One region of the Bacillus sp. N1(2025) genome, then DNA from elsewhere that is predicted to be linked to it. Evidence: riboswitches for the same ligand, from Rfam matches in the RefSeq annotation. Region 1 holds a riboswitch; each other region holds the start of a gene.
The links. Region 1 has a riboswitch for S-adenosylmethionine ahead of ACNFN4_RS18485 (2-hydroxyacid dehydrogenase). Riboswitches for the same ligand answer to the same signal wherever they lie in the genome.
Positions count from the first base shown of each region.

Region 2: another riboswitch for S-adenosylmethionine. It lies ahead of metE (5-methyltetrahydropteroyltriglutamate--homocysteine S-methyltransferase); the one in region 1 lies ahead of ACNFN4_RS18485 (2-hydroxyacid dehydrogenase).
Region 3: another riboswitch for S-adenosylmethionine. It lies ahead of metN (methionine ABC transporter ATP-binding protein MetN); the one in region 1 lies ahead of ACNFN4_RS18485 (2-hydroxyacid dehydrogenase).

Region 1 covers NZ_JBLTJB010000010.1:89,486-92,760, reverse strand. The annotation lists gene ACNFN4_RS18490 (FGGY-family carbohydrate kinase) at 1-1,010, opposite strand, end outside; gene ACNFN4_RS18485 (2-hydroxyacid dehydrogenase) at 1,003-2,019, opposite strand; SAM riboswitch class I at 2,141-2,233, opposite strand; gene ACNFN4_RS18480 (molybdopterin oxidoreductase family protein) at 2,381-3,275, shown strand, end outside.
Region 2 covers NZ_JBLTJB010000004.1:18,727-22,001, forward strand. The annotation lists gene ACNFN4_RS10320 (STAS domain-containing protein) at 1-474, opposite strand, end outside; gene ACNFN4_RS10325 (S8 family peptidase) at 694-1,653, shown strand; SAM riboswitch class I at 1,793-1,947, shown strand; gene metE (5-methyltetrahydropteroyltriglutamate--homocysteine S-methyltransferase) at 2,031-3,275, shown strand, end outside.
Region 3 covers NZ_JBLTJB010000003.1:260,381-263,655, forward strand. The annotation lists gene gcvH (glycine cleavage system protein GcvH) at 1-356, shown strand, start outside; gene ACNFN4_RS09085 (YusG family protein) at 411-647, shown strand; gene ACNFN4_RS09090 (toprim domain-containing protein) at 717-1,082, shown strand; gene ACNFN4_RS09095 (thioredoxin family protein) at 1,085-1,405, shown strand; gene ACNFN4_RS09100 (SCP2 sterol-binding domain-containing protein) at 1,502-1,852, shown strand; SAM riboswitch class I at 1,963-2,069, shown strand; gene metN (methionine ABC transporter ATP-binding protein MetN) at 2,175-3,200, shown strand; gene ACNFN4_RS09110 (methionine ABC transporter permease) at 3,193-3,275, shown strand, end outside.

The sequences.
Region 1 (3,275 bases):
AACGCAGAAATACAAGCATGATCATGTTTCGGCAGACTTGCGATTTCCCGTTCCATGACGCCGTAGGATTCATTCGGATAAAAAATGGATTTTAATTTTTGATAATTGAGTCCTGTTACACCCGGATTCGTTTCAAAGAGCCATTGACCTTCTTCTGTATGGCAATTCAGCCATGCATTCTTTAAACTTTCAGTTCCGGTCTCAGCTGTTATCTTTATAATCGGCGTCGTCGTGCCGGATACGATGACGATATCTCCCGGCTTTGCATCTGCACTTTTGATGGCAAGCTGTGTGTCTCCCCCGCCTGCAATCACAGGCACTCTTTCAGAAAGACCGAGAACCGCCGTTTTCTTAAACGTTAACATTCCGACAACCGTCCCAGATCGGACGAGTGAAGGAAGAATGGCAGAAGGCACACCGAAGATGTTGCATAATGTCTCTGACCACGCCTTTTTCCTTACGTCAAACAGCAGTGTTTCAGCAGCCTGTGACGGTTCATAGCTTAAAATACCGCTCAGCTCAAATGTCACCCAGTCACTGATGCTTGTGATGTACTTCACTTCTTTCCATAAAGACGGCTGTCTAGCTTTTAATCCGACAAGTTTCATGGCGGAAAATAAAGCGCTCGGAAGACGTCCGGTTTGCTGATGCACTTCTTCTTTTGCCTCAATCCCGTCTTTCCATTCACGGCCTCTGTTATCAATGTTGGGCAGACCGAGAAATGCCTTTTTATCTTTATTGATCAGAACAATTCCCTGCCTCTGGCTTGTTGAGGTGATTCCGATTAATGTAATATGAGGGCTTTTGGCAATAACCTTCCTTGCCATAGCGCTGATTTGCGTCCATAGCCCTTCCGGTGAGAAATATCGTCCGTCCGGATAAAGCGGATCCGTCACATATTCAATGTCTTCCCTTTCAAGCGCGGTCACTTCACCGCCGGCTGTCACGACCGCGACTCGCGCATTCCCCGTTCCGATGTCAAATACAAGGTAGCCTTTTTGTTCAGCCATTACAGCCTCCTCCTTCCGTTTCAAGTTCTCTTTTGTTATAAAGTTCACGTATTGAGCAGGTTTGGTCATGTTTCCATTTGAAAAGCGCTCCATTTAAAATCATCACATGATGATCTTCCACTTCAAATGTTGCACCCGCTAAATGGGGAGTCGCTAACACATTCGGCAAAGAGATCAATTCATAATCAGAAGATTCAGGCGGCTCGTGATAAAACACGTCAAGGATCGCTCCCTTAATCCGCCGTTCTTTCAGCACCCGCAGCAGCTCTTCCCTGTCTGTAACCGCCGCTCTTGACGTATTGACAAAAACAGCTCCCTGTTTCATCAATTGAAAGTGCCGGGCGCCGATAAGGCCGATGGTTTCTTCTGTGCGCGGCAAGTGAACGGAAACAATATCACTTTCAGAAAATACCCGTTCAATCGTCGTTTTTTCATACTCCCGGTTTTCATGACGGACAAATGGGTCATAGTAAAGCACCTTGCAGTCAAAAGCGGCCAATAGCCGGGCGATTCTCTGTCCGACAGCTCCGAAACCGATAAGGCCGACTGTTTTCCCCGTCAGCTCATTTCCTCTGAATTTGACGTAAGCCTGCAAATAATCACCATTCCACTTCCCGTCCTTCAGCCACTGATGGGAAGAATACGTATGACGCAAAAATGAAATCACATTTCCGATAAACATTTCAGCAACAGCCTGGGCATTGCGGGCCGGTGTAAAGAAAACGGGGATTTTTCTTTTAGTCGCCGCCGCAATATTCACATTAGACGGCATTCCTCGGCAGACACCGATAAAAGCGGTATCGGGCAATATGTCAATAACACGCTCAGACACCTCATCAAGTTCAGTAATAAGCCCCGACGCGTTTGTCTCTTGAATCATTCGGATCAATTCATCTTCCCGATAGGCCCGGCCGTGCTTCTTCCACGGCCGGTGCACAGTCCGGCCGAACAGCTCAGTCAGCTCCTTCAGCCCCTCGTCGTGATATGGTGCGGTAATTAAAACCGTCATGGTGCAAAACATCCTTTTCACATAAATTTTTTCATAAAAAAATCTCTTTCCCCAAAGAAGGAAAGAGATTCATATACCGTCTTTATGCGCTTGAAGCGCACAAATATGTATAGATCATCCTTTCCTATCTTTCAAGCATACGCTTGCTGGAATTGGCACAATAAATGTTGCCGAGGTTTCGTAGGGCCAGTCCCTCCACCTCTCTGGATAGAAAATAAAATGATGAAATTGTCAGGCTGTTTAAAAGAATAAACTCATCATAGAAAAGTCTTTCCGTGATGTCAACACTTTTTTTCTGAATTGACGTTCGATTTTGAAATGTTATAATGCTTACAATATAAACAAAGAGGAGAAATGGGCTATGAATTCTGCTGCAACACAGCCGAACGGGGTCTTTAAGTCGGTATGCTCACTAGACTGTCCCGATCAATGCGGCTTGCTTGTGACAAAAAAAGACGGAAAAATCGTTAACATTCAGGGAGACCCCGATCACCCGGTCACATCAGGGAATATTTGCAACAAAGTCAGACACATGGCTGAGCGTATTTATGATGAGAAGCGCGTAACCGTTCCGTTAAAACGGATCGGTAAAAAAGGTGAAGCCGCGTTTGCGCCTATTTCCTGGGAGGAAGCGATCAATACGATCAGTGCGCGCTGGAAAGAGCTTATTGCCGAAGAAGGAGAGGAAAGCATTCTTCCGTACAGCTTTTACGGCAATATGGGAAAACTGGCGGCAGAGGGAATGGACCGCCGTTTTTTCCATCGTCTCGGAGCGAGTCATCTCGAACGGACGATCTGCAGCAAAGCCGGTTCTGAAGGCTATAACTATACAATGGGTGAAGGAGCGGGTACTGATCCGGAGGAGACCATACATGCAAAGCTCTTTATTTTTTGGGGGATCAATGCCGTCAGCACGAATATGCATCAAGTCATGATTGCTCAAAAAGCCCGGAAAAAAGGAGCTAAAATTGTCGTTATCGATGTACATAAGAACCAAACCGGCCGGCTTGCCGATTGGTTTATTTCCATTCGCCCCGGCACAGATGCCGCACTCGCCCTCGGTATCATGCATGTCTTATTCGACGAAAACCTTCACGATGAAGCATTTCTCACAGAATACACCGAAGGCAGTGACGAATTAAAAGCGCATGTTAAACACTATGATCCGGAAACGGTTTCTGCTATTACAGGCGTTAAAGCCGACGATATCAGACGTCTTGCGAGAATGTACGGGGAAACCTCCCCTTCCCTTATCA
Region 2 (3,275 bases), on a different contig from region 1:
TCTTTGCGCGTTCAGCTGCATTTTCGAGTTATGCTCGGCATGATCGACAAACGTGTAAATCGTAAAATCAAATACTCGTACAATTAAATTCTCCCATTTCTTCCTTTCTCCCTCTGCAAACGAAGATTCATGTTTATCGGCAAACGCATCATAATAACTGATGTATAGCCTCCGGTTTCTCATGAATTCACGGACCACATACTGGACGGGTGTATCCAGATGCTTCTGGTCTTTCGCGAGCTCAATCACCCACTGCTCGAACTCTTCTAAAAATTCTTTTTCCGGCATGATATACATTTTATTAATATGCCGGTAAAATTCTTTATCCTGCTCCGTCAGTTCTTCTGTGATGACAGGATTTGCCAAAGAATAAACCGAATTCGGGTCCGAATCTTCCATCGTTTCGATCCACTCTTCCGCAATTTGATCCGCTTGTTCTGTAAAATAGTCGTATAATGCTTCATTTATCTTCATATCTCTTCTCCTTTCCCATTTCCAATTATAGCGTCAGCGGGTCATGAATGAAAATAAAAGCTGTTAAACTATCCATTTATTTGAAATTTTTTAGTGCAATAGATTACGCCTTTTTTATGAAAATGCTTCAAATGACTCTTTCCGACCGGCATGCTCTGCCATAAAATAGTAGCAACACCCTTGTATCCACTCGCAAGCATAAAAAAGGAGGGCTTTTTTATGAATGGTGAAATGCATTTGATTCCTTATGTCACGGATGAACAGATCATGGATGTGAACGAGCTTCCAGAGGGTATTAAAGTGATTAAGGCGCCAGAGTTGTGGGCAAAAGGGTTTAAAGGCAAGGATATTAAAATCGCGGTGCTTGACACAGGCTGCGACATCAATCATCCTGATTTGAAAGACCGGATTGTCGGCGGGAAAAACTTCACCGATGATGACGGAGGCAAAGAAGACGCGATTTCCGATTATAACGGACACGGGACACACGTTTCCGGAACGATTGCCGCCAATGATTCAAACGGCGGAATTTCGGGTGTCGCGCCGGAAGCAAGCCTCTTAATTGTTAAAGTTCTCGGCGGTCAAAACGGCAGCGGCAAATACGAATGGATCATTAACGGCATCAACTACGCCGTTGAACAAAAGGCCGATATCATTTCCATGTCACTCGGCGGGCCAAGCGATGTGCCTGAATTGAAAGAAGCCGTCGCAAATGCGGTAAAAAGCGGTGTTCTGGTCGTTTGCGCGGCAGGAAACGAAGGCGACGGAGACGAGCGTACAGAGGAACTGTCGTATCCGGCCGCTTACAACGAAGTGATCGCAGTCGGATCAGTCTCAATCGCCCGTAAATCGTCTGAATTTTCAAACGCCAATAAAGAGATTGACCTAGTGGCTCCGGGAGAAAATATTCTCTCCACCCTTCCCAACCATAAATACGGGAAGCTGACGGGCACTTCAATGGCCGCCCCGCATGTGAGCGGAGCGCTTGCCTTAATAAAAGGGCTTGAACAGGACGCGTTTCAGCGGACGCTTTCTGAGGCTGAAGTCTACGCCCAGCTCGTGCGGCGGACCCTTCCTTTGGACATCGCCAAAACATTGGCCGGGAACGGGTTTCTGTATTTAGACGCGCCTGAAGTGCTGATGGAAAGAGCCGAACAGGCACAGCTGCTGTCTTTCTGATATTTTTCTCATATAATGAATGGTCAGCTTGTCACATCACCAATTTTTAAAATGTGAGATTTTCTATTGACAGTGATCTGAATAAGCTGATAAGATAACCAACAAATGATGTAACTTTTCAAAAAAATTGAAATACTTTCTCTTATCGAGAGTTGGGCGAGGGATTGGCCTTTTGACCCCAACAGCAACCGACCGTAATTCCATTGTGAAATGGGGCGCGTGATTTTTGCGCCGAGACGACTGTCTCATAAGGCACGGTGCTAATTCCATCAGACGTGATCTGAGAGATGAGAGAGGCTTACATTTTGAAGTTAAAGCCTCTTTCTCTCATGAGAAAGGGGCTTTTTTGTTACATCTCACTTAAAGGAGGAAACTTAATGACAACAATCAAAACTTCGAACCTCGGTTTTCCGAGAATCGGCTTGAACAGAGAATGGAAAAAAGCGCTTGAGGCTTATTGGAAAGGAAACACTGACAAAGAAACGTTTCTTAAAGAACTTGACGGTTTATTCTTATCAGCTGTCAAAACACAGCTTGACCAGCATATCGATATCGTGCCGGTCTCTGATTTCACCCATTATGACCATGTGCTTGATACAGCCGTCAGCTTTAACTGGATTCCGGAAAGATTCCGCAGCATCACGGATCCCGTTGATACATACTTTGCGATTGCCCGCGGTGTAAAAGACGCCGTTTCCAGTGAAATGACGAAATGGTTTAATACCAACTACCATTACATCGTTCCTGAATATGACGAAAGCATTGAATTCCGTCTGACGAGAAACAAACAGCTTGATGACTACCGCCGGATCAAAGAAGAATTCGGAGCGGAAACGAAACCTGTCATCGTCGGTCCGTACACATTCGTCACGCTTGCGAAAGGATACGAAGAATCAGAAGCGAAAGCGATTCAAAAACGCCTTGTTCCTCTTTATGTTCAGCTGCTGAAAGAGCTTGAAGCAGAAGGCGTCAAATGGGTTCAGATTGATGAGCCTGCCCTTGTGACAGCTTCTTCTGAAGACGTCCGTGCCGCCAAAGACCTCTATGAAGCGATCACAAAAGAGCTTTCAGGACTGAATGTTCTCCTGCAGACATACTTTGATTCGGTTGATGCATATGAAGAACTCGTTTCTTATCCCGTACAGGGAATCGGGCTTGACTTCGTGCATGATAAAGGCAGAAACCTTGAGCAGCTGAAAAAGCACGGCTTCCCGAAAGATAAAGTGCTGGCAGCCGGTGTGATCGACGGGCGCAACATTTGGAAAATCGATGTTGAAGAACGCCTTGATGCAGCTCTGGATATCCTCAGCCACGCTGACGTTGAGGAATTATGGATTCAGCCTTCAAGCAGCCTTCTGCACGTGCCGGTGGCAAAACACCCTGACGAGCACCTTGAAAAGGATTTGCTGAACGGCCTGTCATACGCTAAAGAAAAACTGGCGGAACTCGGCGTCTTAAAAGAAGGGCTTCTGTCCGGCAAAGCGGCCGTCAGTGAGCAGATCGAAGAGTCAAAAGCGGCACTTAAGGCTTTAAAAGCATTCGCAACAGGAGCGAACTCAGCTCAAAAAGAAGAGCTGAATCAGCTGACGGAAAAAGATTTCTCCCGTCCGGCAAGCTTTGAA
Region 3 (3,275 bases), on a different contig from region 1:
CCAAAGAGCACGAATGGGTCAAAGTTGAGGACGGAAAAGCCCGTATCGGGATTACACATTTCGCGCAAGCCGAACTTGGCGACATCGTCTTTGTCGAGCTTCCGGAAGTCGGCGCCGAAATTAAAGCGGACGAGCCATTCGGCAGCGTGGAATCCGTCAAAACCGTATCCGAACTGTACGCACCGATTAACGGAACGGTGACGGAAGTGAACGAAGACCTTGATGACAGTCCTGAATTCGTAAACGAGTCTCCGTATGAAAAAGCGTGGATGATCGTCGTGGAACCGGCTGATGCTGAAGAAATCGAAAACCTCATGACTTCCGAGCAATATGACGAAATGACACAGGAAGACTGATCGGATAGCAAAGGGGCCATTTGGACATTCTATCTGTAACGGGAGGTGTCTAAAATGGCTTTTGATAAACAAAAGGTCGATGTGACGGAGAACGTTACGGGCCGCTTTCAAAACGGCCGGTTTTCCTTGTTTCATGAAAATGAAGCCATCGGCGAGATGACAGGCATGGACCAGTACGAGCTCAAACAGGGCTTTTCATTTGAAAATCAAAAATTTTATAAAACAGCCGATGTCATAAACGGCAGCGATCCGAAATATGTCGATTGCGATTATGAGAATGGCTGGTGTTAACAGTTGGCGGTGAATTTCACTGCCTTCTTTTTCAATCTGACGCTAAAACAATCGGCAGGTGACGCGCTTATGTACAACGGAGATGAAAAGGTCATTATCGTAGAAGGAAAATCTGATAAAATCAAAGTCAGGGAAGTGCTCATCGAACCCGCGGAAATCGTCTGTACTAACGGAACAATCGGCCAAACCGAACTGGAAGATTTGGCGGACCGCCTGTTTGACAGAGACGTCTATATTTTAACGGACGCAGATGACTCCGGAGAAAAATTAAGAAAACAGCTGAAACGGGAGCTTCCCGAAGCGCGCCATATTTATATAGACAGAACATACAGGCAAGTCGAGTCGTGCCCGGGCCATCATCTCGCATCTGTGCTGATCAGAGCCGGCTTTGATGCTGACACTGTATTTTTGAAAAAGAACGACCTGAGGTGGTAATCATGAAAGAACTCCAAGAAAATGAACTCGAATCGATTCAGGATGACGTTTATCTCCTGTATTTGTACACCCCGTTTTGCGGCACATGCCAGCTGGCGTCCAAAATGCTTACTGTCGTCGAAGAAATGCTGCCCGGCGCCGCCTTCTATAAAAACAACGTGAATTATTCCCCCGCATTCGCCAAAGCCTATCAGATTGAAAGCGTTCCGTGCTTTTTGCTGTTTAAAGGCGGAGAGCTTGTTGAGAAAGGATACGCCTTCCGCTCCGTTTCCTATTTATATGAGCTGATTAAACAAAAAACATCGCAAACGTTCCCGATGTGACAATATTTACAGGAAAATGTCGTGCGGTTTATAAAGGGTTCTGTCCGTTAAAAAGAGAAAGTGTATGTATGGCCATTAAAACGGGAGGTTATACGAGTGGAGAAAATAGAAGTTTCAGAGAATGACGGACAGCATCTGTTTTTGAAACCGCTATTAAACGCCTCAACGCTGCTGATTACATTCCAAGGAGAAACAGAAGCCTTAACGGTCTCAATTAACGGACAGGGAGAAATGAGGAAAACGTCGGTTTCAAAGGAAAAATCTAATTTGACCTTTTACGGAAACCAGACGGAAATCATCCATCTCCTGCATGGTGATGTCTCTTTGCAAAAGCTTATCCAAAGCGGAAAACTCAAAGTGAAAGGATCATTCAGAGCTCTGCTGAAGCTGGAGGCCATCCTCTGGCTGACAAACGGATTTTTTCAGGCGATCAGTAAACGGCCGTAACTGCCAATCTACTATGTGACAATAGCTTCCAATATTTATTTTATTGACTTTTTATCATTCGCCGTGCTATTCTACAGTAAGAATTTCCGGACGAAAATACGATATGTTTTCTCTTATCAAGAGAGGTGGAGGGAAGTGCCCTATGAAGCCCGGCAACCATCAACAATGTTGAAATGGTGCCAATTCACTCGAAGCGGTCTGCTTTGAAAGATGAGAGAAAGGCCTTTTTCAATCAGCCTTTCTGCTCATTTATGCAGAAAGGCTTTTCTTTTGCGGAGAAACCCGGAAGATTTCTTAGAATAGTGTAAGGCGGGTGATTGCTTTGATCCATCTTCAAAATGTTTCAAAAATTTACAAAGCGAAGCATGGGGATGTCAATGCTGTCCAAGATGTCACTCTTGATATCAAAAAGGGCGAAATATTTGGAATTATAGGATATAGCGGAGCTGGTAAAAGTTCCTTAATCCGTCTCCTGAACGGCCTTGAAAAGCCGACGTCGGGAACCGTGGAAGTCGCGGGGACGGAATTAAATAAAGTAAGCAGCCGCGGACTGAGAAAAGCGCGCCAGGAAATCAGCATGATCTTCCAGCATTTTAACCTTCTGTGGTCGCGCACCGTCCGGGAGAACATTATGTTCCCGCTGGAAATCGCCGGCGTGAAAAAAAGCGAACGGATCCGCCGCGCTGATGAATTGATTAAACTGGTCGGATTAGAGGGGAAAGAAAAATCTTATCCGTCGCAGCTGAGCGGCGGTCAAAAGCAGCGTGTCGGCATAGCCCGGGCGCTCGCCAATAATCCGAAAGTCCTTCTGTGCGATGAAGCGACATCAGCGCTTGATCCGCAGACGACCGATTCAATTTTGGATCTTTTATCCGATATAAATGACAGACTCGGTCTGACGATCGTGCTCATTACCCATGAAATGCACGTCATCCGAAAAATCTGCAACAGAGTCGCCGTCATGGAAAACGGGAAAGTCGTTGAAGAAGGCGAAGTACTCCAAGTTTTCAGAAACCCGCGCGAACTGATGACCAAGCGTTTCGTTCAGCAGGTGACAGAACCGGAGGAGACGAAAGAAACCATCCAGCATTTTCTGCAGGAAACAGCGACAGGAAAAACGATTCAGCTTTCATTTGTCGGGCAGGCCGCCGAGCAGCCCCTCATTACGGAAATGATCCGAAACTTTGATGTGGACGTCAATATTCTGCAGGGGAAAATTTCACAGACGAAGGACGGAGCCTACGGTTCTTTATTCATTCATATTGACGGTCAGGAAAAAGAAGTAGAAAACGTGATCCGGTTCATCAAAGACAAACAGGTAGAAGCAGAGGTGATCACAAATGTTTGAAAAATGGTTCCCGAACGTTGATATAACCGAGCTGTGGACGGCCACATACGAGACCCTTTATATGACGGTCATCGC